One region of the Eubacterium limosum genome, then DNA from elsewhere that is predicted to be linked to it. Evidence: riboswitches for the same ligand, from Rfam matches in the RefSeq annotation. Region 1 holds a riboswitch; the other holds the start of a gene.
The links. Region 1 has a riboswitch for cobalamin ahead of B2M23_RS15890 (nucleotide-binding protein). Riboswitches for the same ligand answer to the same signal wherever they lie in the genome.
Positions count from the first base shown of each region.

Region 2: linked by a shared signal. The riboswitch ahead of B2M23_RS14745 (ABC transporter substrate-binding protein) and the one ahead of B2M23_RS15890 (nucleotide-binding protein) in region 1 are both predicted to bind cobalamin.

Region 1 is NZ_CP019962.1:3,389,326-3,405,272, reverse strand. It holds gene B2M23_RS15965 (ATP-grasp domain-containing protein) at 1-822, opposite strand, end outside; gene B2M23_RS15960 (amino acid ABC transporter ATP-binding protein) at 826-1,539, opposite strand; gene B2M23_RS15955 (amino acid ABC transporter permease) at 1,536-2,276, opposite strand; gene B2M23_RS15950 (transporter substrate-binding domain-containing protein) at 2,294-3,139, opposite strand; gene B2M23_RS15945 (SIR2 family NAD-dependent protein deacylase) at 3,181-4,059, opposite strand; gene B2M23_RS15940 (putative zinc-binding protein) at 4,317-4,715, opposite strand; gene B2M23_RS15935 (putative zinc-binding protein) at 4,719-5,120, opposite strand; gene gcvH (glycine cleavage system protein GcvH) at 5,110-5,958, opposite strand; gene B2M23_RS15925 (4Fe-4S dicluster domain-containing protein) at 5,955-6,245, opposite strand; gene B2M23_RS15920 (hypothetical protein) at 6,248-6,619, opposite strand; gene B2M23_RS15915 (ArsR/SmtB family transcription factor) at 6,814-7,107, shown strand; gene B2M23_RS15910 (ABC transporter ATP-binding protein) at 7,177-7,950, opposite strand; gene B2M23_RS15905 (FecCD family ABC transporter permease) at 7,947-8,984, opposite strand; gene B2M23_RS15900 (ABC transporter substrate-binding protein) at 9,004-10,092, opposite strand; gene B2M23_RS15895 (nitrogenase component 1) at 10,114-11,658, opposite strand; gene B2M23_RS15890 (nucleotide-binding protein) at 11,639-12,496, opposite strand; cobalamin riboswitch at 12,590-12,755, opposite strand; gene B2M23_RS15885 (LysR family transcriptional regulator) at 12,879-13,817, shown strand; gene B2M23_RS15880 (class B sortase) at 13,883-14,635, opposite strand; gene B2M23_RS15875 (DUF2284 domain-containing protein) at 14,806-15,387, opposite strand; gene B2M23_RS15870 (DUF2115 family protein) at 15,412-15,939, opposite strand.
Region 2 is NZ_CP019962.1:3,137,923-3,153,869, forward strand. It holds gene B2M23_RS14710 (hypothetical protein) at 257-904, shown strand; gene clpB (ATP-dependent chaperone ClpB) at 1,007-3,610, shown strand; gene B2M23_RS14725 (YdeI/OmpD-associated family protein) at 4,091-4,654, shown strand; gene B2M23_RS14730 (hypothetical protein) at 4,679-5,071, shown strand; gene B2M23_RS14735 (DUF6144 family protein) at 5,108-5,689, shown strand; gene B2M23_RS14740 (class I SAM-dependent methyltransferase) at 5,720-6,376, shown strand; cobalamin riboswitch at 6,428-6,603, shown strand; gene B2M23_RS14745 (ABC transporter substrate-binding protein) at 6,780-7,850, shown strand; gene B2M23_RS14750 (FecCD family ABC transporter permease) at 7,853-8,908, shown strand; gene B2M23_RS14755 (ABC transporter ATP-binding protein) at 8,908-9,681, shown strand; gene B2M23_RS14760 (glucose-6-phosphate isomerase) at 9,945-11,285, shown strand; gene B2M23_RS14765 (sodium-dependent transporter) at 11,681-13,033, shown strand; gene putP (sodium/proline symporter PutP) at 13,186-14,661, shown strand; gene B2M23_RS14775 (MarR family winged helix-turn-helix transcriptional regulator) at 14,809-15,432, shown strand; gene B2M23_RS14780 (VOC family protein) at 15,870-15,947, shown strand, end outside.

The DNA of each region.
Region 1 (15,947 bases):
AGCTGCGGTCTCCCCCATCAGGTCAAAGCCAAACATCTCGGTATTGTCCTCTGACGCATTGGAGACAGCGTTCACATCAATAATATAAAAGTCCCTTTCTGTCTCAATAATATCAAGGCTTCCGAATTCAATGTTCAAAAGCTCCATTGCCCTTACGGCTGTCTGTCTGAGCTTTTCGGGGCAGTCTGTATAGTGGGTGTAGGCAGAACCCAGGTGATAGGCCGACAATCCATCCGCTGTCACACTGCGCTTTAAAATGAGACGGCATTCTCCGCCGATCACCTCGACCCGTGTGATATAGCCATAGACAGGACGGATGTATTCCTCCGCGATCATGCTGACCGCTGGTATCTCCGCCACGGCCCCTGCCAGCGCCTCTGCCTCACTGATGATAACCGTACAGGTGGTCCTTCCCCCGCAGTCTGGTTTGATAATGCAGGGGTAGCGAAGGCTTCCCGGGTCAATCTCATTGGGCAGAAACACGCCGTAGACATCTGGAACCGCAATCCCCTTCTGTTTGAGAATGGCCGTACTGAGGGCTTTGCTGGTTTCATAGAAATGCGCCCTGGGCGGATTGAGTATCGGAATGCCTTTACACTCTGCCTGTTTTATAACCTCCGGCATGCGCTCCAGCGATTTGTGATGCGCTCTGAACTGCGCGCTGGCAAATATCCGGCTGACAAGCAGATCACAGCTGTTAACCAGCTCAAAGGCGTGATCCTCCTCAAGGCTGATGAGACAGGCCTCAATTCCAAAGGACTGGATTTCCTCAAGGAGCTTATAGCTTGACCATTCCTCTGACTCGTATAAAATCCCAACCATTTCCTATTCCTCCCTTCTCAGAAATGCAGCCAGCTTCTTTGTCTCAGGCGACTCGAGCAGCCCCGCCGGCCCATGCTCAACGATTTCTCCCTGATCCATGAACACAAAATAATCGGCAAACTTTTTGAGAAAACCAATCTCATGCGTGACAAAAATACAGTCTTTTCCCAGATGCTTAAGCTCGGTGATGGCCTCCAGAACCTCGCCTGTCAGAATCGGGTCAAGGGCTGCTGTCGGTTCATCCAGAAACAGAAGATCTGGCTCTGTGCACAGCGCTCTGGCGATGGACGCCCTCTGGGCCTGTCCACCGGACACATGTCGGGGCAGCTTATCGGCCTGCTCCGTGAGATGAAACTGGTCAAGGAGACCGCTGGCCTTAAGTTCAGCCGCATCCGGGCTCACACGCTTAATCTTTTCAAGGATCAGAAGAATGTTTTTCCTGAGGGTCAGATGGGGAAAAAGGTTGTGCTTTTGAAACACAACACCGATCTCCCGCTGGTATGCCTGAACCGTTTCCCGGTTAACCACTGTGTCATTCACCTTGATGGTTCCCTCCTCTGGAAACTCGATCCCTGCCAGCTGGCGCAGCAGGGTTGATTTGCCACAGCCCGAAGCGCCCATAATGCCAACGGCCTTTTTATCTTTAATTAAAAGATTTAAATTTTTTAATACACGGATGTCATACTTTTTTGTAACCTGCTGCAGCTCTATTCTCACTTTGAAAGCCTCCTTCCAATAACCTGAGCCAAAAGCGACAGCGGGATCGTCACAGCCAGATAGGCGATCCACATCACCAGATATCCCTCTACCGAGGCCCAGTTTTTGGCTGCGATCACTGTGATCACATAGGCGATTTCCGGAAAGGATACAACCTTTAGCAGCGCGGAGCCCTTGATGATCCCTGAGAGGTGATTGATGAACGCCGGCAGCAGAGGCTTTACCATCTGAGGCAGAATCACATAAAAATACTTCTGAAAGCCCGTGAAATGGTAAAGCTGCATGACCACATACTGGTCCTCATCAATCACCTCCGCTGCGCTCTGGTAGGAGTTCGCCACATAGGGGGCTGTGTACAGTGTTAAGGCCGCAATGCCAAGTACAAACTTGTTGTTTACATGCACGGCCTCCCCCAGCACATAGACTGCCAGAAAAACCATGACTAAGAGCGGCGTTCCCATGATGATCTCTCTGAAAACAACCGCGATCCCTTTGATAAAAGGAATGCGGCTTTTCATCATCAGGTAAATAATAAATCCAAACACAGCGCTCAGAACCAGGGTGATGGCGCTTACCATCAGCGTATAGCCTACGCCGCTCAGAAGCAGGGGCCACTGGTCAAGAATCAGGTGGTACCGCGGGTGATCGGTGGTATGGCTCAGAACATAGAGGATCAAAAGAAAAAACAGAACGCCTGCCGCCAGGTATTGAAGTGGCCTGCTGTACTTTCTTACCATATTCCGCACATCCTTCCCTATTGCTGCGGCGGATAAATGATAAAATCAAGGCCCAGGCTGTCATCCTTCAAATAATTGTGGATCGCCTCGTCGTATTTATCACCGGCTGTCCTGTAGAATCCGCCGTCCTCGTACATGCTTTTTACAAAAGCGTTGGCCTGGTCCAGCAGCTCGGTATTGCCCTTTTTAACCGCCATTGCGGACTGGCTGTATTCTTTAATGCCCCAGTAAATCTCTGTGGTATCCGGATAAGCATCATGATCGCCAATGATCGTGTTTGCCCCCACCAGCACATCCGCGGTTCCGTTGTTTACTTCCATTAAACCGCTGGCCACATCTGTGATCTCCTCAACCGGGACACCATAGCTCTGGGGAACCGACACGGAGATCGTGCCTGCCAGCCCGACATATCTGGCGTCCTTAATGGCAAAGAAGTCCTCTGGCTTCATTTCATCTGTAACATTGTTCCGTACAGCAAAATCTTTGCCCACCAGCGCCAGAGTCCGGCCATACAGATAAGGCTCTGAAAAATCAACCACTTCTTTCCGCTCCTCATTGATCGTCATATCACAGATGACGATGTCAGCCTCTCCGGTTTCCAGCGCTGGAATAAGCATGGAAAAATCCGTATTGATAATCTCGACCTTACGCCCGAGGTAATCGCCAAAAGCTTTGGCGATATCCACCTCAATCCCTTTGGGATTCCCATTTTCATCCATTTCTGTAAAAGGCGGAAATTTCAGATCCATGGCAACCTTAAGCGGGGCTTCATCGCCTTGCGCTCCGCTTCCCTGACCAGAACAGCCTGCAAAAACCAAAACCGCCATCAAAATACTCACAAACACGCCTGTTATCTTTTTCATTGTCTACTCCTTACTTTTTTAATCTCTATACACGCCAGAGACTATACCACCTCGGCCTCAGTGCAACGACTGTTTTTAACTTCTGAGAGCACTTTCCCGATATCACCGTCGATACAGACAGACTGCTTCGCCATACCCTGCGGACAGGCTGCCTCCCCCAGATTGATACAGGCGTAAGCCGCCCTCGGATTTTCTGCGGTCATCTGCCAAAATGGATACTTAATGATCACCGGCGTATTGCTGCCTACCCCAAGCTCCAGAAGTAAAAGCCTCGCGTTTTTATGCTGGCGGATGAAACCCTCATATCGGCTGTGCGCCGCATACCAGCCCTCATCCTGGACAAAGGTATTGTCACAGCGGAGATTCATTGCCATCGATGCGCCGCATACCGGACAATGCGGCAGAAGCGCTGATGGAACCCGCCGGTCCTTCTGCTCTGCGACCATTCTCCTGACTGCGGCCTCATTGTCCCAGGTTTTACTGCAGCAGGGTTTTGAGCACTGCCACAGGCCATAGTCTCCCTGCGTATAAAACAGCCTTTTCTTATCAAAGCCTGACAGCTGGAACTGATGATCCACATTGGTCGTAAGCACAAAATAGTCCTTATGTCCGACAAGCTCAAGGAGTGTTTCATAGGGCTTGCGGTCATGCTCTTCGTAGCGGTTATGATAGATATACCGGCTCCAGTAGCCCCAGTGCTCCTCTGGCGTGTCATAGGGATAAAAACCTGCCGAATACATATCCGGGAAATGGTAAGCCCTGATAAAATCCGGAAAAAGCCTTTCAAAACGCTCACCCGAATAGGTCATACCCGCAGAAGCCGACAAACCAGCCCCTGCGCCAATCAGTACCGCATCCGCTGTCTCAATGGCGTTTCTCAGCCAGCAAGTCTTTCGCGCTCTATCCTCTTCTCCTGTCATCGTATTTTTAAAAAGCAATATGCTCACCTCGCTTCATGTTTCATGATTTCTTTTCATACCTATATCATAAAACAGAGTCTGCTGACTGTGAAGAAGGCACAATATTGTGGGGTAGTTTCCAAATGGTAACCATTGGGATTTTACAGGCTTTTTTCTTTAAGCTTTCCTTAAGGCTTTTTTGAAAAGTGCCATTAAAAAAAGCCTTTCATGATCCTCATCCAATCATGAAAGGCCTTTTTACCAGCGTCCGTACATTCTCACAGTGTGTCAAAAATCCGGACAATTTCTTTTGCTACCTCATTCACAAGCTCAAGCTGCTCATCGGTTAAATCTTTTGTCGAAACCAGGCTGTCATTTAGCGCGATCCTTTTTCCCAGAAGCGTCTCCACATCGACCATTCCTGCTACTGCACCGCTGTATTTTTCAATGGCGCGTCTGGCGCAGCACCGCCTGCAGCCATCCACTGATATGGTTGGATGGTTTTGAGCAAATGCCCGTTCCTGCTCACCGCCTGCAATAAACAGCGGCAGGCACAGGGTGCTGACCTCTCCAGTCCTCAGCTCCTCCATCATTTTGCGGACTGCCAGCCGTGAAAGGGTTCCGCCCAGACATTCCTCACCGCTGCACGCGATAATCCCAATATTCTGTTCGCTCATTGCCTATTCTCCTTCCATCACTGCTTTCGCTTCTTCTGCCATAACTCCTGCCAGCTCATCGGCAAATCGCCAGCCATCCTCTGACAGACGGGTGCCGGTGCCGTGTTCCTCACCTCGGTGCGGTTTCATAAAATCAATCACACGGTGCTTATTACGGATGTTTCCTCCTGCGGCCTCCACACTTTTCTGTGCGCAGCATTTGGCACAGCCATCAATGGTAATACAGGGCTGTCCTTCTATTTTCGCAATAACTTCGTCATCGCCGGTGACAATGTGGGCCAGGCACATACTTTCGGTTGTCTCAGGAAGCAGCTCACCGGTCACCTTTAAGGCTGCTTCACGGGCAATCAGCCCAAGCACTTTTCCAATACCGCTGCATGGAATAATCTTTACCTTAGATTTCAATTTCCTCCACCTTCCTTTTCATGATTTCATAATACACCTCATCACGGATAAGCATTTCGGTATCCTCCTCCCATTTCTCCAGCCTTATCTCCGCGATCCATCCCGCTTCATAGGGACTTTCGTTAATAAGCTCAGGGGCTTCCTCCAGGGCCTTATTGATGGCTGTAACCACACCGCTGACCGGTGAAACCAGCTCAAAGATTGATTTCCCAGATTCTACTGAGCCCGCATCGTCAAACTGCGCAAGCTTTCGCCCAACCTCTGGAAAATCTACAAACAAAATATCGGACAGGTTCTGCTGGACAAAATCTGTTACACCTACACGGGCGATGCCGTTTCTTACAAGAGCCCAACAGTCATTCTCATTGAAGTAATAATCGCTTTCAGGAACTTTGAAAACAAACTTCCCTTTGGAAAAAGATCTGTAATGGATGGGACCTGCCATCTCAAAGACAGAGGCTTCACCCTCATCGGGCTTTGACTCAAAACCTTCGGCGAGGGCATTTACAAAGTCCTCGATGGATTCATCCATTTCCAGATAATCGGTTAACGAGAGGCCCTTTTCCCTGGCGCGCTCACTTACATTAATCCGTTCCGATACCTTTAAATTTTTTTCGGCAGCCAGTTTGCTGGCACACTTCGTATTACAGCCGTCGATGACCAGCAGCGGCTTTTCAGCCAGTGCTTTCCTGTATCGTTTCTCTGCGGCATGGTACAGCACCGGGCAGATCAGCTCATGATCGCCATTCCCCAAAAGCTTAAGGGCGACTTCGCGGGTCAGCGATCCCGCGAATTTGTCCAGCCCGTTACAGGGAAGCACACAAAAATCCTTTTTCATGATTTTTTATCCTCCCTCCGCATGGCTTTGATGGCCTGGGTTGTCGCTGCTTTATCTGGAAATGTGATGGCCTCCGGACCGCAGGTCTTTCCGCAGGCACGGCAAAAAACCACACAGTTTACCGGATTTTTTACCACCAGCTGATGCACGCTGCCCTCCTGCACTTCAAATACCCGGTGCGGACAGAAATCCACACAGTCCATACAGTCGTTGCATTTGCTGTAATCAATGCGGGGGGACCAGTCAATCCGGTTTCTTTCCACGCCCATAAATGTTGTGTCACTCATACTTAAACCTCCAGTCCCATAGCTTCAAGGGCTTTTTCAACCTTTTCAAAGGCCTGCTCGTTTGTCATATCCCGGATATCCAGCATGACCGCGTCCTTTTCAATATCCAGCCCAGCCTCCTTAAAGGCATCCTTAAACATTTTTCGCTGCATATTCGGCGCACAGGCGCCAATCATAAGTTTTCGATGTGTTTTTAAAAAATCTGCCCAAAAACGGTCTCCATCCTCCTCACACAGCTGCGGATGAATGACGGCATATTCCACTGGCAGCTCCACACGCACCTGATTGATAAAATCCCATATATCCATCGCCTGAAATCCCGGACATTTTCCCGTACACACACACATTATAAATCCCGGTAATTCTTCATTCATATTAGCACCTCTTTATATAATTATTTAATTATATATTTATGATATTATGTTTTCAGGGGAAAGTCAAGGCATTTTATACCGGGAATACGTCAATTTCTTTTTATTAATCACAGGGCCTCTTGTTTTTTAGCTGTACATCCTCTATAATCATTATATAATAGATCAATTATATTATTATAGAAAAGAGGCTTAATATGGATATTGAAGCGTTATCCGTCAAAATATTAAAAGCAATGGGCCACCCCATCCGACTAAAAATCGTTAAATTTTTACTGGACAAGCCCCACTGTGTCTGTGAGCTGAAAGAGAACCTTGAGTTCAGCCAGCCCAATCTTTCCCAGCACCTGAAAATACTAAAGGAAGCTGGCATCATTGAGAGCGAAAAGGTTGGCGTCCAGACACACTACCATGTCGCCTTAAAAAGCACCGCTGCTCTGATTGCCGCGGCAGAAGCCATGGGCCAGGAATATCTGAGCCAGTTTAAATAAATAAAAAACGCGGCGGGTACCTGTCACTGGGTATCCGCCGCGTTTTTTAATTTACAGTTTTTTCATCCATTAAATCCCCGATATACACACCTGGCGTTTCAGCTCATCCGAATAAAACACACAGACTCTTTCCTGATAGAGCTGTGTGAGAGCTGGCTCTGTGAGGATATCCCCGGGCACTCCGCAGTGCAGTTTTCCCTGCCGGTCTAACAGGGCAACAAAGCCACCGGTATAGAATACCTGATCGGGATTGTGCGTTGTCATGATAATGCCAAATCCCTTTTCAGCCAGCTTTTTGACAAGGCGCATGGTCTTAATCTGGTTGCCAAAGTCCAGATGGGCTGTCGGCTCATCCAGAAGGATAAAATCCGGCTCCTGCACAATGGCTCTGGCAATGGTTACAAGCTGTCTCTCACCGCCGCTGATCTGCGTATAGGGCTTTTCAATGAGATGCTTTATACCTACCATATCCAGCGCCCGCTCCACCTGCTCGTAGTCGGCGTCGCCCGGGGAGCGCATTTTTCCCAGATAGGGTGTGCGTCCCATAACTACAAACTCTCTGACGGTGTACTCGTAGGTGGGAATATGAATTTGCGGCACATAGCCAATTCTCTGTGCCACCTTTTTGGGCGGCATTTTATCGACGGCTTCCCCGTTCAGCCGAATTATCCCTTTCTGCGGTGTCATCAGATTTCCAATACAGTTCAGCAATGTCGATTTTCCTGCGCCGTTTGGCCCTAAAACAGATAATATCTGACCTTTTTCAAGTTCGAAATTCACCTGATCAAAAATAACGCGGCTGTTTAAATATTTAAAACTAAGATTATTGACTTCCAGCTTCATGAGAGGTTCATCCTTTGCTTCTTAAGCAGATAAAAATAGAAGGGCGCACCGATCAGTCCGGTTAAAATGCTCAGGGGCAGCTCGGCGCTTGTGAGTGTTCGGGCAATGGTATCCACCACCAGCAGAAAAATCCCGCCGACCACAAAAGAGACTGGCAGCAGTTTCATATTATCAGGCCCTACCAAAAGCCTGCCGAGATGTGGTACGACCAGCCCGACCCAGCCGATGGTCCCGCAGATACAGACAGAGCAGGCTGTCAGCAGTGTCGCACAGACAATTACGATCATCCGTGTTGTTTTGATGGTGATCCCAAGGCTTTTGGCCTCTGTCTCTCCAAGGGACAACACATTAATCCGCCACCGCATGGCCATCAATACCACGGTGGAGATGAGCACTGCGGGGCAGATCATCAGAAGGCTGTTTGGCAGCACCTTTGCAATGCTGCCCATCTGCCAGTAGGTAATCTCTGCCAGCTGTGTCTCGGGATCGGCAATATATTTGATAATCCCCATAATGGAGTTCATAAGCCCTGTAACAATGATACCCGCCAGCACCAGCATCATATTTGAATTGTTTTTGATGATTCTGGGAATAGCGGTTGTGATCATGACTGCGATAATACCCCCGATAAAAGCACCAGCCTGCACACCAAAGGTACCGACACTGAAAAGAATGGCAAGGGCAGCGCCAATACAGGCTCCTGAGGATACCCCCAGCAAATCCGGCGCCACAAGAGGGTTTTGGAAAACGCCCTGATAAACTGCGCCGGATAAAGCCAGCGAGCCGCCAACCAGTACCGCTGCTGCCACACGCGGCAGACGAAGGGTCATGACCACGCTCTCTGTATTGGCGTCCCAGCTTCCCGGAACCGGAAAAACTCTGGACAAAAGCACTTTAACCACATCGGGAAAGGGTACCCAGTAACGCCCCAAGCACAAAGCCAGAATCCCGGCCAAAACCAAAACGAGGATCAGTCCAGCGAAAACAGCATAGTATTTCTGGTTGATTTTCTTTTTAAGTCCCGCTGTATTCATATTCTCTCCTCTTCAAGCTTTACTGGTTTACTTTTACATTATAAATGGTGTCGATTTCTTCGTCGGTTAAATCGTGATTAAAAAACTTTTTGTAGAAATCTTTAATGTCGCTCCGAATATCATAGTCCGAAAAGATTTCAGGCTGCTGGATGCTGCCCATCCACTTAAGCATCAGCGGTGTTTCCACACAGGGGGCATCCCAGCGCAGAGTCCCTACCGGGGTTTTGTAAACACGATGGTTTTTGACTGCGTCGATATTGCTCCAGTCCTGGCCCTCAATTTTGTTTTCATATAAATCCTCAGGCATGGTGTCGTCAAAATTTGAGAGATATATAATCTCAGGGTTCCATTCCATGATCTGCTCCATATTGACCTCTGCCCACTTTTTCTCTAAGCCAGCGGCAACATTGCGTCCGCCTGTCAGCTCAAGGAGGTAGTTGTTAATATTTTTGGACCCGGCGACGCTCAGCTTATTATTCTGCAGATAGAGAACGCTCTTTTGATCTGCCGCGGCAGTCATATCTTTTTTATTGGTAAAATATGTCTCGGTATCATTGTGGTAATCGATGAGCTCCTGGGTAAAATCCTCCTTGTCCAGAACCTTACCCACCAGGGCTAAGTCCTTTTTCAGGTTCTCAAGGTTTTCGGCGTAGTTCAGCATCACAGGGGTAATGCCAACAGCTTTCAGCTTTTCGGCCTCAGCCTCCTGGTCATTCCAGATAAATGCCACCTCTGGCGAAAGCTTCATAAGCTCTTCGATGTTAATGGAAAAATCCTGGGAGATTTCCCCTGTGGAAATATCCGCAAATTCCGGCGCCAGCTTAGTCATAAAGCTCTTTTTATACTGGGCCATCGCGCTGGGGTTAATGGACACAATCCGGCCGCTTCCCCCGTCAATCGTCCACACTGCCGATGCCCACGGAATCGGGGTAATGGCCACCTTGGTGATCTTTTCCGGCAGCTCTACCTGATTACCGCCCTCATCGGTTATGACACGCGCCTCCGCTTTGGCTGCATTTTCTGCGGTATTTCCGCTGCTGGCGCAGCCTCCAAAAATCAAACTGACAGCCAGACACAGGCCTGCTGCTTTTAACCATGTTTTTTTCATTTTAAACTCCTTTATTTTAGATTACATAAAAAACTGTTTTAAATACTGGTGTCCTCTTCGGCCAATGATACAATAGTCCCGTCTTACATAACGGTTTCCGCTAAGTGCGGGAAAGGGTAAAGGAACCCTGACCGCTGCACCTTCAGGAAGATACTGAAAATACAGCGGATCTCCGATGACATAGTCCACTTCTTTATCCAAAGGCCACCCAAAAGAATAAGTCTCAGCTATGGTGCATTCAACATTAAATTCATTTCTCAGAACTACGCTTACCTGGCGGTTCAGCTCATGGCTGCCGATCATCACTGCGTTTCTTACCGGCTGCTCTAAAGGCGCCGGATCCTCGGTAATGCCCTGAAACGCGGTGTCTCCGGTGATGCTTTCCAGGTACTGGTAAGCTGTCCGAACGCCGCTCACGCTGACAGGCATCTGATAAAACCATGGCGTGCCATACTGCTTTTCCATCCATTTTGCCAGCTCAAGGCCTGCTTCTGAGATGACCCAGTTGGCCTTTGCTTTTGGCGCGTCTTTAAAGTCCGAGAGCGTTCCGCCGCCCAGCCAGTAAACAGCATAGCCCAATCGCTCCAGATCGTGCGCGATCGTCTCAAATTGCCGCTGGTTTCCAAAAAGAAAGGGCGTATATCCCACAAGATTAATGCGCTTTTCGGTGTATTCACAGCGCCGCATCTCCTGTCTTGAAACGGAGGACAGTGCTTGCCGGGTGCCGTCTAGGGCATCTTGAAACCCATCGGTCTGTATGAATATTTTTTTCTTCAGCGCTGGGAAAGAACTGTCGTCAAGACCTGTCATGGCAGTCAGCGGTGTGCCGGCAATGAATGCCGATTGCCTCTTTTCTTCCCGCATGACAGCCCCGATGCCCTTCTCAATGCTCTCAGCCGCACCCAATGTCACCTGAAGGTCATTCATCTTTGAATACCAGAAGGTCTTCCCGCTGAAATTGTCAATGGATTTGGGGCAGGAGGCACAGCCTGAGCCTGTTACCAGGCAGGTACAGAGCGCACGGTCCTTTTCAAAAGCCGTCATCGCACCGGTGTAATCTGCTGCCAGGGGCGGCAGTGGACAAAGGCGCGCATCCTTTCCAACCCAGTGGTTTTCCCGAGCCGTCTCAAAGCTCCGGAGTATTTCTTCAAGCCGCTCCACAGGCTTCCTCTTTCGTTTTTCCATGGGGCCTCGCCTGAAAACAGCGACCGGCACATGATGAGGGTTATCCGCTTCTGATATCAGGGCTTCAAAATCCGTCTGTGTGAGCAGATCTGGACAGGAGACATAGAGCACCACCCCTTTTGTCCCACTGGTCATGACAAGCTCCTCGATCATCCCACGAACCCTGGGTGCATAACTGCCAAGTGTGTACTCCAGTCTGGAAACAGGGCAGAGCCTCAGACGGCTGAGCGCTTCCTTCTCCATCGCTCTGAAATAAAGAATTCGGAGACAGGCCGGCGGCCCCACTGCCAGAACACGCACACCCTCGGTCTGGAAAAGAAGTCTGGACAGCGTTTCATCTCCCATGCCTGGCTGCGCCTTCTCAACAGCTGCTGCGCCCATGACGGTCCTCCTTCTCAAGCTGATAGAGAGTCTCACCCAGGTTATCCATATCCGCGTCGGCAAGCGGCTTCGGGCATATCCCCCCTGTCTGGCTGGCTATGGCTTTGGCCAATGTCATAAAGCTTTTTTGCAGCGCCTCTCCCTCTCGCTGTTCAAAAACAGTTGTCCTCCGATAGTCCGCAAGACGAAGCGTGTCACTTTGGCAGACAGAAGCCGTAATCGGGCTGCCTGTCTTGCCGCCAAAGCACTCAACAACCTGGTGATCCGTACCGGGACGTGCCCGGTTGTGGATCAGTCCTCCAAACAACGGCTGTGTCCCGGCAGAGTACCGGACAATGCTCTTCATGATATTATTGGCGGCGTAAAGCGACATCAGCTCAGAGGAGGTGACAATATATACCTGATCCACACACTTTTTTCTCATAGGCATTGAAAACCCACCGCAGACCACATCGCCCAGGACATCATAGGTGATTAAATCCCAGCCCGCTTCAAATATCCCAAGCTTTTCCAATGTCTCCAGAGTAGTGGCGATCCCCATTCCCGCACAGCCAATACCTGCCTCCGGCCCTCCGGCCTCTACACACGCCACACCCGTCTCACTCATAAACAGGATATCCTGAGCTGTCAGCTGTTCCCCCTTCTCATTCAGCCTTTGAATGACTGTGGGAATCCGCTTTTTCATCAGACACCGCGTTGAATCAGACTTAGGATCACAGCCTATGTGCAGCACCCTTTTTCCCATTTTGGCGAAGGCGGCGGATACATTGGCCGCAATGGTCGACTTGCCAATGCCACCCTTTCCATAAAACGCAATTCTCTTACTGCTTTTTTCCATAATTTCTCCCATTAAAAAAACTCTTCTGACCGATTCATCAGAAGAGTTCCTCAACACAAGCAACACCCTCTCCCAATGATCCGTTAGGTTAGGTATAAACAAGAAATGTTGAAGTATCCTGACTTGGGTTCATTGCCAGCTGTAACAACTTCCCAGAGATTGCTCTCCAGTGTTGATAAAACTTACAGCGGCTCCCCCTTACAGTGGCGGCACCGTACCGGATTCTCACCGGTTTTCATGCAACAAGTCTCCTATGTAATTTTGCTATATTATATCACGATATCTGATAATTCACAACCACTGCAATTAACTCAATTTTTGATTGCCAGCTATCGTATTTTTTGATAGTATAATTAAAACAGAGGAAAGGAATCGTATCAATATGATCTCTATGCAGAATATGAAATACATTGTCGAGATCGCAAAGCACCACTCGATCTCCGCTGCCGCCAAGTCGCTTTTTGTCTCACAGTCAACGCTCTCCACCGCGGTTCGTGAGGTAGAGCAGCAGCTCGGCATCTCAATTTTTAAACGAAACAACCGTGGCATTGAGCTCACCTTTGAGGGACAGGACTTCTTAAACCACGCCAAGGATATTGTTGAGCAAAGCGAGTATCTTGAAAGGCGGTACAAGCATCGGAAAACAGTGCCCATGCGTTTTTCCGTCTCCACTCAGCGGCTTCCCTTCTCGGTCATGTCTTTTATACAGATTATCGAGGATCTTGAGCTCAGGCATTATGACATTGCCATCCGCGAGTGCCCGACCCATGAGGTCATACACGATGTGGCGTCCAGGCGCAGTGAGCTTGGCATCCTGTGTATCAACGAGCATTATCTCAACACCATGCAAAAGCTCCTTGATTCCAGCAATTTGAGCTTTTATGAGCTGGGACAGCTCACCACCTATGTTTTCCTGCGGAAAAAACACCCCTTGAGCGGCAATACATCCCTGACGCTGGATATGCTCAGGGAGTACCCTTTTGTGACTTACGACCAGGGGGAGGACAGCATGATGCATTTCTCGGAGGAGATCCTGTTCAATGAAATCTGGGATAAAAATATCCATGTGATTGACCGCTGCTCCAAAATTGCCCTGGTCCGCGGCACAAACTGTTTCAGTATCGGTCCGGACCTGACCAACAGCGACGCTGACCGTATGCATTCCAACATGAGCGAAGTAAGGGCTATCCGTCTTTTGGATAATGACCAGCGGCTCCACGCCGGATATATTCTCAGAAACGAGCACAGCTTAAGCGCGATCGGCGAAAAATACATAAAAGTCCTGACTGAAAAAATAAAAGCCTTTGAGAAATGGGACTGAAAAAGCATAATAAAAAGCCGTATCCACAGGAATACGGCTTTTGTAACCTTCTGCCAGGCGATTTTTTATGAAACACGGCGGGCAATAACGGCTAAGCGGCCGTCATTGAGTCCGACATTAAAGATACAGGTGGACAGCGTGAGGATCTCGTCACCCGGCTGTACACTCACATTGCTTGCGACAATGCTCTGATTCTTTATGTTTTGATAGTAGCTCAGAAAGCTCTCGTCGTCGGCAAATTCCAGCTGTCTGTAATCATAATCCTGCTCAACCACCAGCACGGCAAAAATTTCCCACACGCCGTCACCGCCCAGCTCCGGCGGTCTTCTGTACACAATTTTATTGTGCTCTGTGATAAAATTGGGATCTTTATAGTAATAAAGCAGATCGTCAAACATAACGTGCACACCGCTGCGCATGGTGCTGTGCCCATAAATCAGAGAATTCTGGCTTTTAGGCTGCCATTTATAATTCATATCTAAAAAGGGCACGCCTCTTTCATCCGACTCTCCGTTAAATGAGGTGTACAGATATTTATCATTATCGGTTGTCTGTACCACAGGGGTATCAATATTTGTCCCCTCAATGCTCAGCCAGCCAACGGTTTCGGGGTTCACCTCACGCAGTGCCGCCCAGTCAATGCTGTTATCTTCACGGTTTGTAACCTGCATTTTAAGGATCGGCGTATTGTTGGGGAAAAACTCTTTATAGAGCATCCATCCTGCCGCCCCCAGAAGGGAGAGAATGATCAGAATGATGACGATGTCTCCAACAATGCGCACCGCGCTTCTTTTTTTCTTCACTTTCTTTTTTGTCATATTTATATTCTATAGCCTTCGAGCCTGCTGTCCTTACGCATCCATATTTTAGTCCATTCAGATTTTTAAAACCCAAAGGCTTTCCACCTCCTTTTATGGTTATTCATTATATCAAATCTTTCTAAATTGATAAAGACTTAAATGATAACAAAAAGGATTTTATGCCTGTCTTAAAAAAGAATAAAGCTAAAATACGTCAGAGTTTCGGAGCCGTGGGTATAGCGCAGACCGGTTTTAATCACAATGTCCATTACGATGATCCCATACCCCTCCACCGAGGGAAAGAGCTTATCCGGATACCGGCAGGGCTCATCAGGGTAAGTACACCTGTCACAGACCAGACATCCCTCTGTCGATAAAACGAGACTGTCCGGACGATGTGTCCGAAACTGCTGAGCGACTCTGTCGGTGACTGTCTCATGCCTGACGCGGGCTTCATGCCAGCCTCTCACATTATATCGCCCCTTCAAATCCGCGACGGTAGAAAAAATCATCACATTTTTATAGGAAAGGCATTTCATCACACAGCTTTCATAGCTTCCCACAGCCGGAGGGCACGCCCAGGTCGCGTTAAATTGTCCGCAGCTGTTGCGTTGGCACAGGGTTCGTGTCTGGTCTGAAAAAAGCAGCTGGTCAGTCGTTGAAAAGGCGCATTCCTCTACGCCGATTTCCTGTGGTGATGGATGCATGAACACGCCCGGATGATTCACAATTTTTTCATCAGCATGATATGCTGTTCTCAAATTATTCATTGCTACCTCAAATCTAAAATGGGTTTAAACGCCGGTGCAGTTCTTCGCAGCAGCGCGGGCCCCGGTCTCCAGCGTCTCCTTGCATTGGGCACTGCAGAAATGGCAGAGCGCGTCTGGATTGCCCAGCTCCTTGGCCTTCTGTGGGCAATAGTACTGATCAAACTGCTGCTCCAGGAACTGGCCGTCGAAATGACTTCCTACGGGGTGGAGCGGTTTTTCTTCGATAAAAGCCAGATAAGTGCACGCAAGCCTGATCATGCTCTTCTGTAACGCTCCGCCAAGGGCATAATCCTCCAGGTATTGGTCAATCAGTCCTTTAAAGGCGTATAACCTCTTTTCACTGACGCTTTTCGCGGAGCCGTCATCCAGGACTGCAGTCTTCAGGCTGATCAGCGCCGTTACATTGTAAATGGTATTGAGCATGGTCTGATGGGCCAGAGTCCCCGGCCTGAACCTAACCTTCTGTACTTCCTCGCGCTGCTGCATCAAAACTTCCAGATCAAACATTTCTGCTTCCTCCTGAAGCTGAAGGACCAAATCATACTTTGTCATTTTTCTCC
Region 2 (15,947 bases), 250 kb from region 1:
TATTTTCTGTTCTTATCATATCACGTTTCCCCCAAATAATAAACCTTGAAATCCCAATCAGCCATTTTCCTAAGCTTTTTAAGTGATTCCATAAATTTTCGTCCGTTTTTCAATTTTTTGGGTAATATCTATTAATGAAGCCTTTTAATTCTTAAAGTGGATTAAGAAATACAATAAAATGTCATATGTTTTACATAAATCATTTGACAAAATATTGGTTAGGGTGTATTATTAATGCATAGACGAGGTGGAAACTATGAAAAAAAGTGTATATAGCCTGATGCTTTTTGATGAGATCGTTGAAAAGATCGATCAACTGGCATATGAAAATAATACCAACCGCTCTCAGCTCATCAATGATATCTTGGCTGAGAAGATCGGTCTGGAGACACCTGAGCAGCAGGTGCAGAAAATACTGGAGCAGCTGGACCAAAACCTCAGCGACACCCTGTCGGTGAGCCAGATCAACAAAAACTCCAGCATCCAGTTTGGCAAAAGCCTGAAATACAAGTACCGCCCAAAGGTGCGGTACAGCTATGAGTTTGTCAATGACAACGGGCAGAAATACGCGGTGCTTAAGGTAAGCTCCCGTACCAAGTCCGAGGATTTGAACGAGCATTTTGACCAGTTTTTCCAGAAAATCTGTAACATTGAGCGCAAAAACAATGAGGTGGATGACAAGGACAGCGAACATCTGACCAACCACAAATTCATCCGTGAATTTAAGGAAAACGGCGCGGTACAAAACGGTGTCAGCACCGTTACCGATTTTTTGACCGAGTACCTGCGGATGATTGACTCTGCCATGAACCTCTATTTTGAGAGCAACGAGGATGAAAATCTGGATCAGGAGCTCGAGGAATTATACGGTCAGTTTTTAGGAAATCCCAGGCCAAAGAAATAAAGGCGGGGATCGAATCACATATCGGGGCGCGGTTTGGGTGCGCTCCAGTCAGGCCGCCCGGCGGCTTTACATATAAAATTTAAGAGAAGTAGGTGATATTTAATGGACATGAACATGTTAACACAGAAATCAATCGAAGCGGTTAAAAATGCCGAACAGATTGCCATAGACCATGACCACATGGAAATTCAGCCAGAGCATCTGCTCCTGGCGCTGCTGACCCAGGAAAACGGCGTGGTCGGAAGATTGTTTGAACGGCTGGGTAAAAATACCTATCCGATTATTGAAGAATTAAAGGGCGATATTGACAATATGCCCAGCGTTACCGGCCCGGGCCGCGAACCCGGAAAGGTTTATATCAGCCGTGACACCGATAAGATCATGAATGAGGCTTATAAGGAAGCCAAGAAGATGGAAGACCAGTACATCTCTGTCGAGCACCTTTTGCTGGGCTTTTACAGCCTGAGCAGGCAGAACGCAGCCCTTGAGCTGCTGAATCGTCACGGCGTCACAAAGGATGAGGTTTTAAAAGTATTAAGGGATGTGCGCGGCGGCCAGCGGGTCACCAGCGACAACCCCGAAGGAACCTATGAAGCCCTGACCCAGTACGGGCACGACCTGGTGCAGGACTGCATTGACAATAAGCTGGACCCGGTGATCGGCCGTGACTCCGAAATCCGGCACACCATCCGTATTTTATCCAGAAAAACCAAAAACAACCCGGTGCTCATCGGGGAGCCCGGCGTTGGTAAAACCGCCATTGTCGAAGGCCTGGCTGCCCGGATTGTGCAGGGAGATGTGCCCGAGGGCTTAAAGGACAAGCGCATTATCTCCTTAGATATGGGCGCGCTGGTCGCCGGCGCCAAATACCGCGGCGAGTTTGAAGAGCGGCTCAAAGCCGTCTTAAAGGAAGTCAAGGACAGCGACGGACGCATCATTCTGTTTATTGATGAGCTCCACACCATTGTGGGGGCCGGGAAAACCGAGGGCTCCATGGACGCTGGCAACATGCTCAAGCCAATGCTGGCCCGGGGCGAGCTCCACTGTATCGGCGCCACCACACTGGACGAATACCGCCAGTATATCGAAAAGGACCCGGCGCTGGAACGGCGTTTCCAGTCGGTACTGGTGGATGAACCGACGGTTGAGGACACCATTACCATCCTCAGGGGCTTAAAGGAACGCTATGAAATCTTCCACGGGGTTAAGATCCAGGATAACGCCCTGGTCTCCGCGGCAGTGCTTTCCAACCGGTATATTACCGACCGTTTCCTCCCGGATAAGGCCATCGACCTTGTGGACGAAGCCTGCGCCATGATCCGTACCGAAATTGACTCCATGCCCGAAGAGATGGATGAGGTCAACCGTAAGATGATCCAGCTGGAAATCGAGGAAACCGCCCTCAAAAAAGAAGAGGACAAGCTCAGTAAAGAGCGCCTGGAACGGATTCAGAAGGAGCTGGCCGAATACCGCGACCGCTTCAATGAAATGAAGATCCAGTGGGATAACGAAAAGAACGCGGTGGAATCTGTCCAGAAGATCAAGGAAGAAATCGACCGGGTTAACCACCAGATCGATCTGGCCCAGCGCGAGTCCGACTATGACAAGGCCGCAGAGCTGACCTACGGCAAGCTGCCGGAATTACAGAAGAAGATGAAAGAAATGGAAGAAGCCGCCGAAGCCAGAGGCGAGGGCGAATCCCTGATCCGCGAGAGTGTGACTGAGGACGAAATCGCCGAAGTCATCTCCAACTGGACCGGCATCCCCCTGAGCCGGCTGATGGCTGGCGAGCGGGAAAAGCTCCTGAATCTGGAAGACATTCTCAGAAAACGCGTGGTCGGCCAGGAAGAACCCATCGAAAAGGTGGTAGACGCCATTATCCGCTCCCGCGCGGGCATCAAAAACCCCAACAGCCCCATTGGCTCCTTCCTGTTCTTAGGGCCTACCGGGGTTGGTAAAACTGAGCTGGCCAAAGCCGTAGCCGCCAACCTGTTCGATTCTGAGGACAATATGATCCGTATCGACATGAGCGAGTACATGGAAAAATTCTCCGTGAGCCGCCTGATCGGCGCGCCTCCGGGATATGTTGGCTATGAAGAAGGCGGCCAGCTGACAGAAGCTGTGCGGCGTAAACCCTATTCGGTTATTCTCCTGGACGAAATCGAAAAAGCCCATAAGGACGTGTTCAACGTGCTGCTCCAGATTCTGGACGACGGCCGTGTGACCGACTCCCAGGGGCGGACCATCGACTTTAAAAACACCATCATCATCATGACCAGCAACATCGGCTCCGAATACCTGCTGGAAGGCATCGACGCCGAAGGCAACATTCTGGTCGAAACCGAGGAAGCGGTCATGAATTCCCTGAAGAATTACTTCCGGCCGGAATTCCTCAACCGTATTGATGAGATCGTGCTGTACAAGCCGCTCACCAAGCGCTCCATCGGCAGAATTGTCGACCTGATGATGGCCGAGCTCCAGAAACGCCTGGATGATAAGCGCATTGTGGTAAAACTCAGCGAAGACGCCAAGGAAGCCGTCATCGACCAGGGCTATGACCCGAGCTACGGCGCACGTCCGCTGAAGCGTTTCTTACAGAAGAATATTGAAACCATGATCGGCAAGGAAATTATCCGGGGCAACCTGGATGAGGACCAGGTGGTCACCGTCGACTTTAAGGACGGCCACTTTGTCATCGAAAAATAAAAGAGCAAAGTCTGAGACCGGCGCAAACCTGCGCTGGTCTTTTGCTGTAAAGAAGTGGCGCAGCCCCGAGACTGCGCCTTTTATCCAGATAAGAAAAAGTGTCCAGGCGCTTTGGATAACGGCCAAGAATCAAGCGGCTTTATTGAGACAGCCGGACATTAGCGAGATATCGTATAAATTTTAGTGAAAAGGATAAAAGTGAAGGAGCAGTGCCCGCAGGACAACTTTTTCTTTCTTAGGTAAAAGGCTTCGTCTCTTAGGGGAGATTTTTTGGTAAGCAGTGACCGGCGCAAACCTGCGCTGGTCTTTTTTTATGTAAAAAAGAGGAAGGCAAAAGCTTTAAACAGCCGGAAAAGACATGACCAGAGCCGGAAACCATGCTATAATCAAACCATAAACCGCCGCAGGCAATGGGTAAGGCCGACTGGTTTTATCTGCAGAGACGCTGTGGAAAAGAATTTGATTTTTGGAGGAATGACGATGAGTGAGCCCTTATATTTTAAGACCCGGGACGCGTTCAGGGACTGGCTGGCCCACAACTGCCAGTCCAGCGAGGGCGTCTGGCTGGTGTTTGGAAAGACAAAAGCCCTGGTGACCGTAAAAGCCGGCGAGGCGCTGGAGGAAGCCCTGTGCTTTGGATGGATCGACGGCCAGATGAAAAAAGTTGACGACCAGTCCTACATCAAGTATTTTTCCGCGCGCAGAAAGAACAGCAAGTGGTCCGCAAAAAACAAGGCTTTGGCAGAAAGCCTTGAAAAACGCGGGCTGATGACAGACATCGGCAGAGAAAAGATCGAGGCGGCAAAGAAAAACGGCCAGTGGGACAGCGCCGCGGGGCCCTCAGCCGTCACCGAGGAGCAGATTGAGGCAGTGGCCCAGCTGCTGCGGGAAAACGAACAGGCCCATGAAAACTTCCTGAATATGCCGCCATCTGTGAAAAAGACCTACACAAGAGCCTATCTTGACGCCAAAACGGAAGCCGGCCAGGCCAAGCGCCTGGCGTGGATGACCGGGCGGCTGGAGAAAAATTTAAAGCCAATGTGATCAGGGAAACCAGGAGAATCGTTTATGAAATCAAGAGCGCTTTTTCACGCTGTCTGCGGCGCTGCCATCCTCTGCCTGATAGCAGCCGTATTTTTGGGCCTGCGGGGTAACACCAGTAAAACAAAGGTGGTGGCCGATAAGCCTTCACCCTACACACAGGAGCAGATAGAAGCCGCGGCGGATGCCGTTAAGCGGGACTTTCAACGGCGGTTTGGCTGGGAGCTTCTCGAACTGACATATGAGGACTGCGGTGTTTTGGAAAATGGAAAAAGCGCCGTATTTTTTAAATCAGTGATCCGTACCGGCTTTCTGACAGATGGCAGCGTCCCGCCGCGCAGTATGGTGTATTGGGGCTTTTGGGCCGCTCCAAAACCTAAAGGCAGTGGCTGGTATGTGGTGAGCTGTGGGTATGGGTAAAAGCCGGTCCTCAGAGATTGATAAGCGAGGTGAAGCATGAAAAATTTTAGTATGCCGGAAACGGTCAGTCCGTTTTTGGAGCAGGAGGAGCTGGAACGGTTAAGCCAGAGCCTTGAGAAAAACGTCTCCCGGGAAGAGGCAGAGGCATTCCTCCGCCGGGTCCCGCTGCGGTCAGGGGCAGCGCCTGAAGAGAGAGCCAGGTGGGTTGAGCGCCTGGCAGAGGAGCTGGAGACAAACTTTGACCAGGAGACCATTGTCAAAATAAGAATGGGCTGCCACTGCAACGAAAACGGCCGTCTGGAGGAAACCGCCGAGACTTTCAAGGCGTTATACCAGTCCAAAGGGCAGGATCTGGAACGCTTTGTCAGCCACCTCAACGAGAGTGGGGCAGGCTGGCGCATCGAGGGCGGCGCACTCTATACCAGGATGTTTACCTGCGAGTGCCCCATGCTGGAAAAGGCCGGGACCTCCCCATCGCTGACCTGCTGCTATTGTACTGCCGGGTACAGCAAAGCCTTCTTTGAAGCCATATTTGAGCGCCCGGTGGAGGTCGAGCTGCTCCAGACCATCAAGCAGGGGTATGACTCCTGCCTGTTGAAGGTTACAGGAATCCTTTAAATTAAAACGGATAAAAGGAGGAGAAAATCAATGCAGTCTAAAGCATGGGACTGGGAAAAGAACCAGTCGGATTACTGGCTCATCCCCTGCGTGGAGAGCCCCTATCTCGCGGAACGCTGGCAGGCGAAGGGCTTCCTGCGGTTTCTGGATCTGGGCTGCGGCCTTGGGCGGCACGCGGTATATATGGCTAAAAAAGGCTTTGAGGTAACCGCCGCAGACCTGTCCGAATACGGTATCGAGCACACAAAAAAATGGGCCGGGGAGGAGCAGGTGCCGCTCACTGCCTGCGTGGCGGACATGCTGTCCCTGCCCTTTGAGGACAACACCTTTGACTGCGCTATGGCCTACAATGTTATCTACCATACCGATATTCCAGGCTTTCAGGCCGCCCTGGCGGAAATCCGCCGGGTGTTAAAGCCCGGGGGCGAGCTGTTCCTCACGCTCATCTCTAAGAGTACCTATGGTTACAAACAGGCAGACAGCAGCCGGCGTGTTGACGCCAACACCCTGCTCTCGGAAAAAAGCGATACGGAGACGGGCGTGCCGCACCTCTATGTGGACCTGGCAGATATAAAACGCTTTTTTAAAGCCTGGCACCTTGAGGACAGCTTGAGAGAATCCTGCGTCTATAACCCTGAGGAGCCGCAGTATTACAGCAGCCACTGGAGCCTTACCGTCAGAAAATAAATCCGTCCGATTGGATATTGACAAGTATAATAGAAGCAGGTATAATGATAAAAACAGAATAACCTTTGAGGTGCTTAGCAATAAGAGAATAGGGAAACCGGTGTGAGTCCGGTGCGAACCCATCACTGTAAACAGGGACAAAGCCTGAAAAGCCACTGGAGCAATCCGGGAAGGCGGGCCGCGGACGAGCTGTAAGCCAGGAGACCTGCCTTAAAGAAGAAATACGTGCAGGGGGAGAATGCAGCGGCGTGTTTGAATAAATGAAATCTCGGAAAATGGGACCGATGAGCAGAGTGCTTATCGGTTTTTTTATTTGCCGAAAAGTTAGATACGTCTGCGTTTTCTGGGAGATGTTGACATCCAAAAGGATTTAACATAAATTTTTAATTTAATGGAGGAAAAAATGAAGAAGAAAGTGATTGCACTGATGTGCGCGTTGCTTCTGCTGGTTCCGGTCTTTGCCGGGTGCAGCCAGAGCGGGGATTCGAGTGAGGCGAAAAGCATTACCGTGGTGGATGATACCGGGCGCGAGGTAACCATTCCCCAGCCCCTTGAAAAGGTTGTGGTCGCCAACCGCTACAATTCTGAGCTGATCCGCGGGATCGGCGCCATCGACAAGGTGGTGGCGGTGGATAAGAACACAGCCCAGGACCGCGTGTACTGGAGCCAGTTTGACCCGGATAATGTTATCGGCAAGGGACAGAGCGAGCTGAATTATGAAAAGATTGCCGAGCTGGGCGCCCAGGTACTCATCACCCCGGACAACGGCACATGGGAAGAGGACATTAAAAAGCTGGAGCCTTTCGGCATTCAGGTTGTCGTGGTATCCGGCTATAACAATGCCGAGCTGCCAAAGGAAATCGAGATTCTGGGCAAGCTGTTCGGCAAGGAAAAGGAAGCCGAGAAGCTGACGAAATTCTACCAGGATAACATGGATATGGTGGCCGAAAAAATCAAGGACGTCAAGGGAACGAAAAAAGTGTACTGGGAATACGGTGACCCGAATACCACCTGCATACCGGGAACCAGCAATGACGGCTGGAACAGCATGCTTTTAAACGCCGGGGCTGTCAATATTTTTGGCGATCCCACCATTACCGGCAAGACCATTGACCCGGAAAAGATTCTGTTAGAGGACCCGGACCTTATCATCAAGACTTCATCCGGCCCGGCCCTCAAAAATACCGGCGTCTACACGCCGCCCACAGCGGAGGACTACAGCACCATCTCCACCGAAATGCTGAGCCGCGCAGGCTGGTCCGATCTAAAGGCGGTCCAGAATGACGATTTCTATGTGACAACAGGCTTCTGCGCCGGCGGACTGGGCAAAATGATCGGGACGGTTTATACCGCGAAATGGTTATACCCTGAGCAGATGAAGGATGTTGACCCCGACGCGATCTTTGACGAATGGATGGAAATCCAGGGGGTTGATCCGATAGAAGGGCATGTTTTCCAGGTTAAGCATCAATAGTGATGGAAAAGCAGCAGACATTAAAAGCCTATCATAAAAAAAGAGCGGCGTTGATGCTGGCAGCAGTGATCCTTTTGATCATTGCTGCTTTTTCCAGCTGCTTTGTCGGCGTTGCCAATGTGACTGTGGGGCGGGTGTTCGCGACCCTGCTGCCCGGCGGCCACTTTATGGGCGCGGCGGCGCTGAACCAGACCGAGCTCACTGTGCTCATGCAGCTGCGCCTGCCGCGCATTACCATGGCGCTGGTTTCCGGCATCGGCCTGGGCATCAGCGGCCTGGTCATGCAGGCCATCACCGGCAATAAGATGGCCAGCCCCTTTACCACCGGGCTTTCAAACGCCGCGGCCTTCGGGGCTTCGCTGGCCATTATTTTTGGCTTTATGCCCTTTGGCAGCAATCAGGTGGGCACTGTCATGATGGCCTTTGTGCTGGCCTTTATCTGTGCCGCCATGGTGTACGGCATCGCCTCGGCCAAGGGCATGGGAAAAACGACGATCATCCTGATCGGCATTGCCCTCAACTATTTCTTTTCAGCCCTGAATGCCAGCATGCAGTATGTGGCCAACGAGCAGCAGCTCTCCGCCATTGTCCACTGGACCTTCGGCAGCCTTTCGGAGATCACCTGGGAGCAGATCCTCGTGGTCAGTGTTATTCTGCTCCTGACTTTTCCGTTTATCGTCCGTTTTGCCTGGCATTACAACCTTTTATCCACCGGGGATGAAAGCGCGGTGGCCCTGGGCGTCAATGTCATGCGGCTGCGGCTGCTTTCGGGCATTGCGGTCACGCTCATTTCATCGGCCATTGTCAGCTTTACAGGCGTTATCGGTTTTGTGGGGCTGGTGGCGCCGCATATCGCCAGGCTTCTGATCGGCGGCGACTACCGGGCGCTCATACCGCTCACCGCCCTCTCGGGCGCGATCCTGCTCATCGCCGCGGATACAGTGGGCCGTGTGGTCGTCTCACCGGTGATCATCCCGGTGGGCATTGTGGTCTCCTTTATCGGGGTGCCGGTGTTTATCTATTTAATTGTAAAAGAACAGAAAGAGCGGTTGGTCTGATGAAAATTACAATCAGAAATTTAAGCTTTGGCTATCGAAAAACCTGTATTTTAAAAGGCGTTAACATCGAGGTGGCGCCGGGAAGGCTGTGCGTGCTGCTGGGGGCAAACGGGGCCGGTAAAAGCACGCTGATCAAGTGTGTCAACGGGATCCTGAAGCCCGAAAAAGGGGAGATATACCTGGATAGCACCGACCTTCTGAGGCTGCCGCAAAAGGAAAAATCCAAGCTCATCGGCTATGTGCCCCAGAGCACCGAGGTGGAGGACAGCGGCCTGAATGTTTTTGAGATGGTGCTGTCCGGGCGTGTGCCCCATATGAAGGGTAAGATGAAGGACGCCGATTATGAGATTGTACGGTCCGTTCTTGAGAAAATGTCGCTCAGCGATTACAGCACCAAGCTTTTAAACCAGCTGAGCGGCGGCGAGCGGCAGCGGGTTTTTATCGCCCGCGCCCTGGCCCAGGAGCCTGTGGTCATGCTTCTGGACGAACCCACCAGCAACCTGGATTTGCGGTACCAGCTGGAAACCATGGAGATTGTCCGGGGCCTCTGCCAGGATAAGGGAATGACGATTATGGCGGTTATCCATGACGTCAACACCGCGGTCACCTTCGCTGACCAGGTGGTGCTCATGAAGGACGGGAACATCCACGCCACCGGACATCCCGACGAAATTCTGAACACAGAAAGTCTGGAGCATATTTTTGATGTCCGCGTCGAATTCGCGGCCTATCAGGACAAGCAGTATGTGATTCCCAAGCGGTGCGCGGGTTAAAAATTAAGCGAATACACATTTACCCGGCAGGCGGTCAATAAAAAACAGTCTGGCGGGTATATTTTTTAAAGAAAGGCTTTTAAATCCGGTGAAATTTATGCTATAATAGGCATGTAAAACGATTACTATCTTGTGCTAAAATAAATAATTGTAAATTCGGTGATTTTGCTTGATCTTTTCGCCGCTTATATTACAATTATAAGGTAACCGTACAAATAGTGAAAACCGATGTTTAAATTAATTATTTATCAGGAGGATAAAATATGAGTATTCGATTTGATTATTCCTATGCGGGACTGTCTCAGGAAGAATTTGACAACAAGGCGGCACAGATCAGCCTGGCGGACAAAATGTTAAAGGAAAAAACAGGCGCTGGCAGTGATTTTTTAGGCTGGTATGATTACCCGGTGGCTTATGATAAGGAAGAGTATGCCCGTATCAAAAAAGCGGCTGAAAAAATCAAGGGTTCCTGCGATGCGTTTATCGTCATTGGCATCGGCGGCTCCTACCTGGGCTCTAAGGCTGTTATTACCGCGCTTACGAGTACTTTTTTCAATGAAGAAACAGACCGAAAAGCTCCTAAAATTTATTTCGCCGGTGAAAACATCAGCGGCAAATATATGAAAGACCTCATCGACCTGGTCAAGGATCAGGATATCTGTGTCAATGTTATCTCTAAATCCGGCACCACGACCGAGCCGGCCATCGCTTTCCGTTTCTTTAAGGAAATGCTGGAAAAGAAATACGGGAAGGACGGCGCCAAGGACCGTATCTTTGCCACCACAGACAAGGAGAGGGGCGCCCTTAAGTTCCTGGCCGACCAGGAGGGCTATGAAACCTTTGTGATTCCGGACGATGTGGGCGGCCGTTACTCGGTTTACAGCGCTGTCGGCCTGCTGCCCATCGCTGTCGCGGGGATTGATATCGACGCTTTCATGGACGGTGCCAAATCCGGCTATGAAGAATACGGCGTGGATTCTCTTGCCGATAACGCCTGCTACCAGTACACCCTTTACAGAAGCTGCCTGTACAACCGCGGCAAGGCCATTGAGATCCTGGTGGATTACGAGCCCTCCCTGCGCTACTTCTCCGAGTGGTGGAAACAGCTTTACGGCGAGAGCGACGGCAAGGATGGCAAGGGCCTGTTCCCGGCGTCTGTCCATTTCTCGACTGACCTGCACTCTGTGGGGCAGATTATCCAGGACGGCCATAAAAATATTTTTGAAACCATTCTGGCAGTGGACGAGCTGGACGGCGATATGATGGTGGGGCATGAGGAAGCAGACCTGGACGGCCTGAACTACCTCGAAAACCGCACCATGCAGGACGTCAATGAAAAGGCCTTTTTGGGCACACTGCTGGCGCATGTCGACGGCGATGTGCCAAACGGCATCATCTACCTGTCCAAGCTGGACGCTTTCCACATCGGCAAGCTGGTCTACTTCTTTGAAAAGGCCTGCGGCCTGGGCGGCTACCTCCTGGGCGTTAATCCCTTTAACCAGCCGGGTGTCGAAGCTTACAAGAAAAATATGTTTGCCCTGCTTCACAAGCCAGGCTACGAGGAGCTGACCGAAGCGCTGGAAAAACGCCTTCCCAACAAATAAAAACACGAACAGAGATCGGCGCAAAATTGTGCCGATCTCAGGCTGTCACAAAAGGCACGGCCCGGGGCTGTGCCTTTTATCCAGATAAGTAAAAAGGTCCAGACGCTGTGGTAAACGGCCAGGAATCGTGCCGCATTATCGTAACAGCCGGACACTGGCGAGATCAGTTATCCACGTTAGAGAAGAAGCAATTCGTGTAAGGGCAGTGCCCGCAGGACGCTTTTTTCTTCCTTGGGTAAAAGGCTTCGCCCCTCAGATTTTTTTAACATGCAGAGATCGGCGCAAAATTGCGCCGATCTTTTTTTGTGCGTCTGTGCCCGCCCGATGTTAAAACACCATTGGCAGAACAGGAGGATTATGGTAAGATAAAGAAATTGGAAGTTAAAGGAGGAATTATGGAAAAAAACGAAAATCAGATGTCCGAGAGCAGGCATACCCATCAGAACGGCGGCTTTACCAACAGCCTTGGGTTTGTGCTGGCCTGTGTTGGCTCCGCCGTTGGGCTCGGCAATATCTGGATGTTTCCCTACCGGGTAGGGCAGTACGGGGGCGGCGCATTTTTAGTGCCTTATATTTTATTTATTGTTATTTTCGGCCTGGTGGGCCTCTCAGCAGAGTTCGCCATCGGCCGGCGCGCAAAAACCGGAACCCTGGGAGCCTATGAGTATTGTTTTAATAAAATCGGAAAAGGGAAGCTGGGTTACATTCTGGGCTGGATTCCGCTGCTGGGATCTCTTGGGATTGCCATCGGCTATGCCATTATCGTGGGGTGGATCATCCGCGCCCTGGCCGGTTCGGTCACCGGCGCCATCCTCAACACAGACGCGGCGGTTTACTTCAGCCAGGCGACAGGCAATTTCGGCAGTGTGCCGTGGCACGTGCTGGTCATTGTCATCGCAGCGGGCATTCTCATGTTCGGGGCCACTAAGGGGATCGAGAAGATCAACAAGGTTTTAATGCCGTCCTTCTTTATTCTCTTTGCCATCCTGGCCATCCGCGTGGCCTTTCTTCCGGGTGCGGTCGAGGGATATAAATTTCTGTTTATGCCGGAATGGAGTGATCTGCTGAAGGTAGATACCTGGGTTATGGCCATGGGCCAGACGTTTTTCTCGCTGTCCATTACAGGCTCAGGCATGATCGTCTACGGTACCTATCTGAACAAATCCGAGGATATCCCCAAGGCCTCCATGCGGACGGCCATGTTCGACACCCTGGCGGCCATGCTGGCAGCGCTGGCTATTATGCCCGCTGTTTTTGCCTTTGGCATTGAGCCCAACGCGGGCCCGCCGCTTATCTTTATCACGCTGCCCAACATCTTTAAGCAGATGCCTTTCGGCCAGCTCTTCGCGGCGGTGTTTTTCCTGTCGGTGGCCTTTGCGGGCATTACCAGCCTCATCAATATGTTTGAGGCAGTGAGCGAATCGCTCCAGACCCGCTTCAAGCTGCCGCGCAAGGCCGCGGTTGCCATCTGTGCGGGTGTGGCGCTGCTCGTCGGGATTTTCCTTGAGGCAGAGCCGAATGTTGGCTCCTGGATGGATTTCATTACCATTATTGTCGTGCCCTTCGGCGCAGTGCTGGGCGCGGTGTCCATCTACTATGTCCTGGGCTACAGGGACATCAAGCAGGAGCTGGAGCTGGGAAGAGAAAAGCCCCTGGGCGCTTATTTCGGCCCACTCGCCAAGTATGTTTATGTGCCGCTGGCAGTGGTTGTATTTATACTCGGCCTGGTCTATGGCGGTATAGGCTGATCCCTTTAAAAGCCGGAGAAAGACAAGTTTCTCCGGTTTTTATTTTTGAGGACTTATGCATAAAAATGAAAGAATATGCAAAATTGCTTTACTTTAACCAAGTTTTCTAATAAAATAAGTACATTAATATTTTTTTAAGGAAGCGAGGAGTTATGAGTACGATATTAAATCCTGAATTTATTATTTTTGTGATCTATCTCATCATGCTGGTTGGCATAGGACTCTATTTCTACAAAAAGACCTCGAGCATTGAGGGGTTCCTTTTGGGAGACCGCGGTCTGGGCAGCTGGGTTACCGCCTTTTCTGCACAGGCCAGCGACATGAGCGGCTGGCTGCTGATGGGATTGCCCGGCGCCATTTACCTGGGCGGCATGCCCGAGGTATGGATCGGCATTGGCCTGTGTGTGGGGACAATTTTGAACTGGAAGTTCGTGGCCGCGCGCCTGCGGACCTACACAGAAAAAACCGATTCCCTGACCCTGTCCACCTTTTTTGAAAGACGGTTTAAAGACCCGACCGGAGCGATTCGTGTGATTTCTGCACTGATCATTTTAATCTTCTTTACCATTTATTCATCCTCCGGTATGGTGGCCTCCGGCAAGCTGTTCCAGATGATGTTCGGCATTGACTACACCACCGCGGTATTGATCGGCGCGCTGGTTATTGTGGCCTACACCTTCCTCGGCGGGTTCCTGGCTGTGTGCTGGACCGACCTGATCCAGGGGATTCTGATGATCATTGCCATTGTGGTGGTGCCGATTCTGGCCATGAGCCACCTTGGCAGCATGCAGCCCACCCTGGACGCCATGGCGGCCCAGGGCCTGAGCATGAACCTGCTGGGCGGGGGAATCTCGGTCATGGCCATTATTTCCGCTGCGTCCTGGGGTCTGGGTTATTTTGGCCAGCCTCATATCCTGGTCCGCTTTATGGGGATCAAGAGCATCAAGGAGCTGCCAAAATCCATGACCATTGCCATTGTCTGGGTCATCATCGCCCTGACCGGCGCGATTTTTGTAGCTTTATTGTCCATTCCGCTGTTCCCTGGCCTGACAGATGGCGCCCAGGAAACCGTGTTTATGCTCATGATCCGCAAATTTTTCCCACCGTGGATCGGGGGGATTTTCCTGGCGGCGATCATGGCGGCCATTATGTCCACCATTGATTCACAGCTGCTGGTTTCCTCCTCGGCCCTCACCGAGGACCTGGCCCGCATTTTCTTTAAAAAGGAGCTGACAGAAAAGCAGAGTGTGAATCTGGGACGGCTGTCGGTAATCATCATCGCAGTCATCGCCCTGTTCATGGCGCTGGTGCCAAACTCCACGGTTATGGGGCTGGTCTCCTACGCGTGGGGCGGCTTTGGCGCGGCCTTTGGCCCGCTGGTGCTCTTTGGCCTGTATTCTAAGAAAACAAGCTGGAAAGCGGCCCTGTCGGGTATGATTGTCGGGACGCTGACGGTCATTATCTGGAAGCAGACCGGACTTGGCAATACCTTGTATGAGATCGTGCCAGGATTTTTCCTGAATGTGATCACCATCCTGATCGTCAATGCCTTCTCCAAACCGGATGAGACAGCAGAAACAGAATTCGACGAAGTGCTGGAAGAAATGAAAGCCATCAGGGCTGAATAAGAAACACATAGGACGGCTGGAAAGCAGCCGTCTTTTTTATGCCTTTAATTTATTTAAGGTACCTGTATAAAATTCTTGACATCTGCGACAGGTACCTGTATAATATAAAGCATAAGGTACCTGTTATAAATTAAAGGAGGTAACAAAATGGACGAAAAAGAGATGGAATTATATGAGAAGCTGTCAAGGCTTCAGTGGCTGATACAGCGCAGCCGCCTGAAAAATCATGTTAAAAACGGCCCGGTGGGTGACCCGACACGGGGTCAGGGCAGAGTGCTGGCCATGCTCAGGATACAGCCTGAAATCAGCAGTAAGGATTTGGCCTATCTGCTGGGCATACGGCAGCAGTCCCTGAACGAGCTGCTGAACAAGCTGGAAAAGAAAGGCTATGTGACACGCGTACCCTCAGAGACAGACCGCAGGGTCATGCTTGTCCGCCTGACCGAGCAGGGAAAGCAGGCCCAGGACCAGAACAGCGAGACCGATGACGCCGGAATTTTTGACTGTCTGTCGCCCGGGGAACAAGACCAGTTTAACGCATACCTGGACCGGATGATCGCAGCCTTTGAGGAAAGGTGCGGAGACAGCATGGATGATGGCACCAGAGAATGGATGCGCGGCGCCTGTGAGCGTATGGGTAAAGACCAGTTTGAACGGCTCATGAACATGCGGATGGGCGGCCGCTCCTTTGGAAATCACTTTGGGCAGGGCGGCCCGGGCTTTGGACCCTTTGGCGGCTTTGGCAGACCTGGTGATCCAGAGGACGAATGATCCGGCAGCTCCACGAGGCAGCTGTTTTTAAAGCCGAAAAGGAGGGATGTGTATGTTTTCAGCAATAGCCCTGTGTTTTTACGGCGTTTACCTGATCTGTGAAGCTTATAAGGCGGACAGAAGCCGGGTTCAGCAATAATAATCATGATGGAAAAGACGATATGCTATAAGGGCAAGCTCCCAATAAAGCGGTATTGTCACAGCATACGGCATGGTCAGTTTTTGGCCATGCCGTTTTGCTGTTCGCGCTTTGATTTCGGCGCGCTTTCTGACAACAGCGGGGGAAGAGGCGGTAACAGAATAGACGGAGGCGGCGGCTTATGGTAGAATGTGGGCAGGGCAGCAGTCTGCGCTGCGCTGGCCTGCTCTGCCGATGCGTTGGACAGCAGATTGTATGCTTTTGTGATTGAATAAAAAAATGATTGGATGGTGAAAAGATGATAACAGGATACTACTGCACAAATATTTTTTCTGAGCAAGCGAAAGAGCTGATCGCGTTTTATACGCAAATGCTG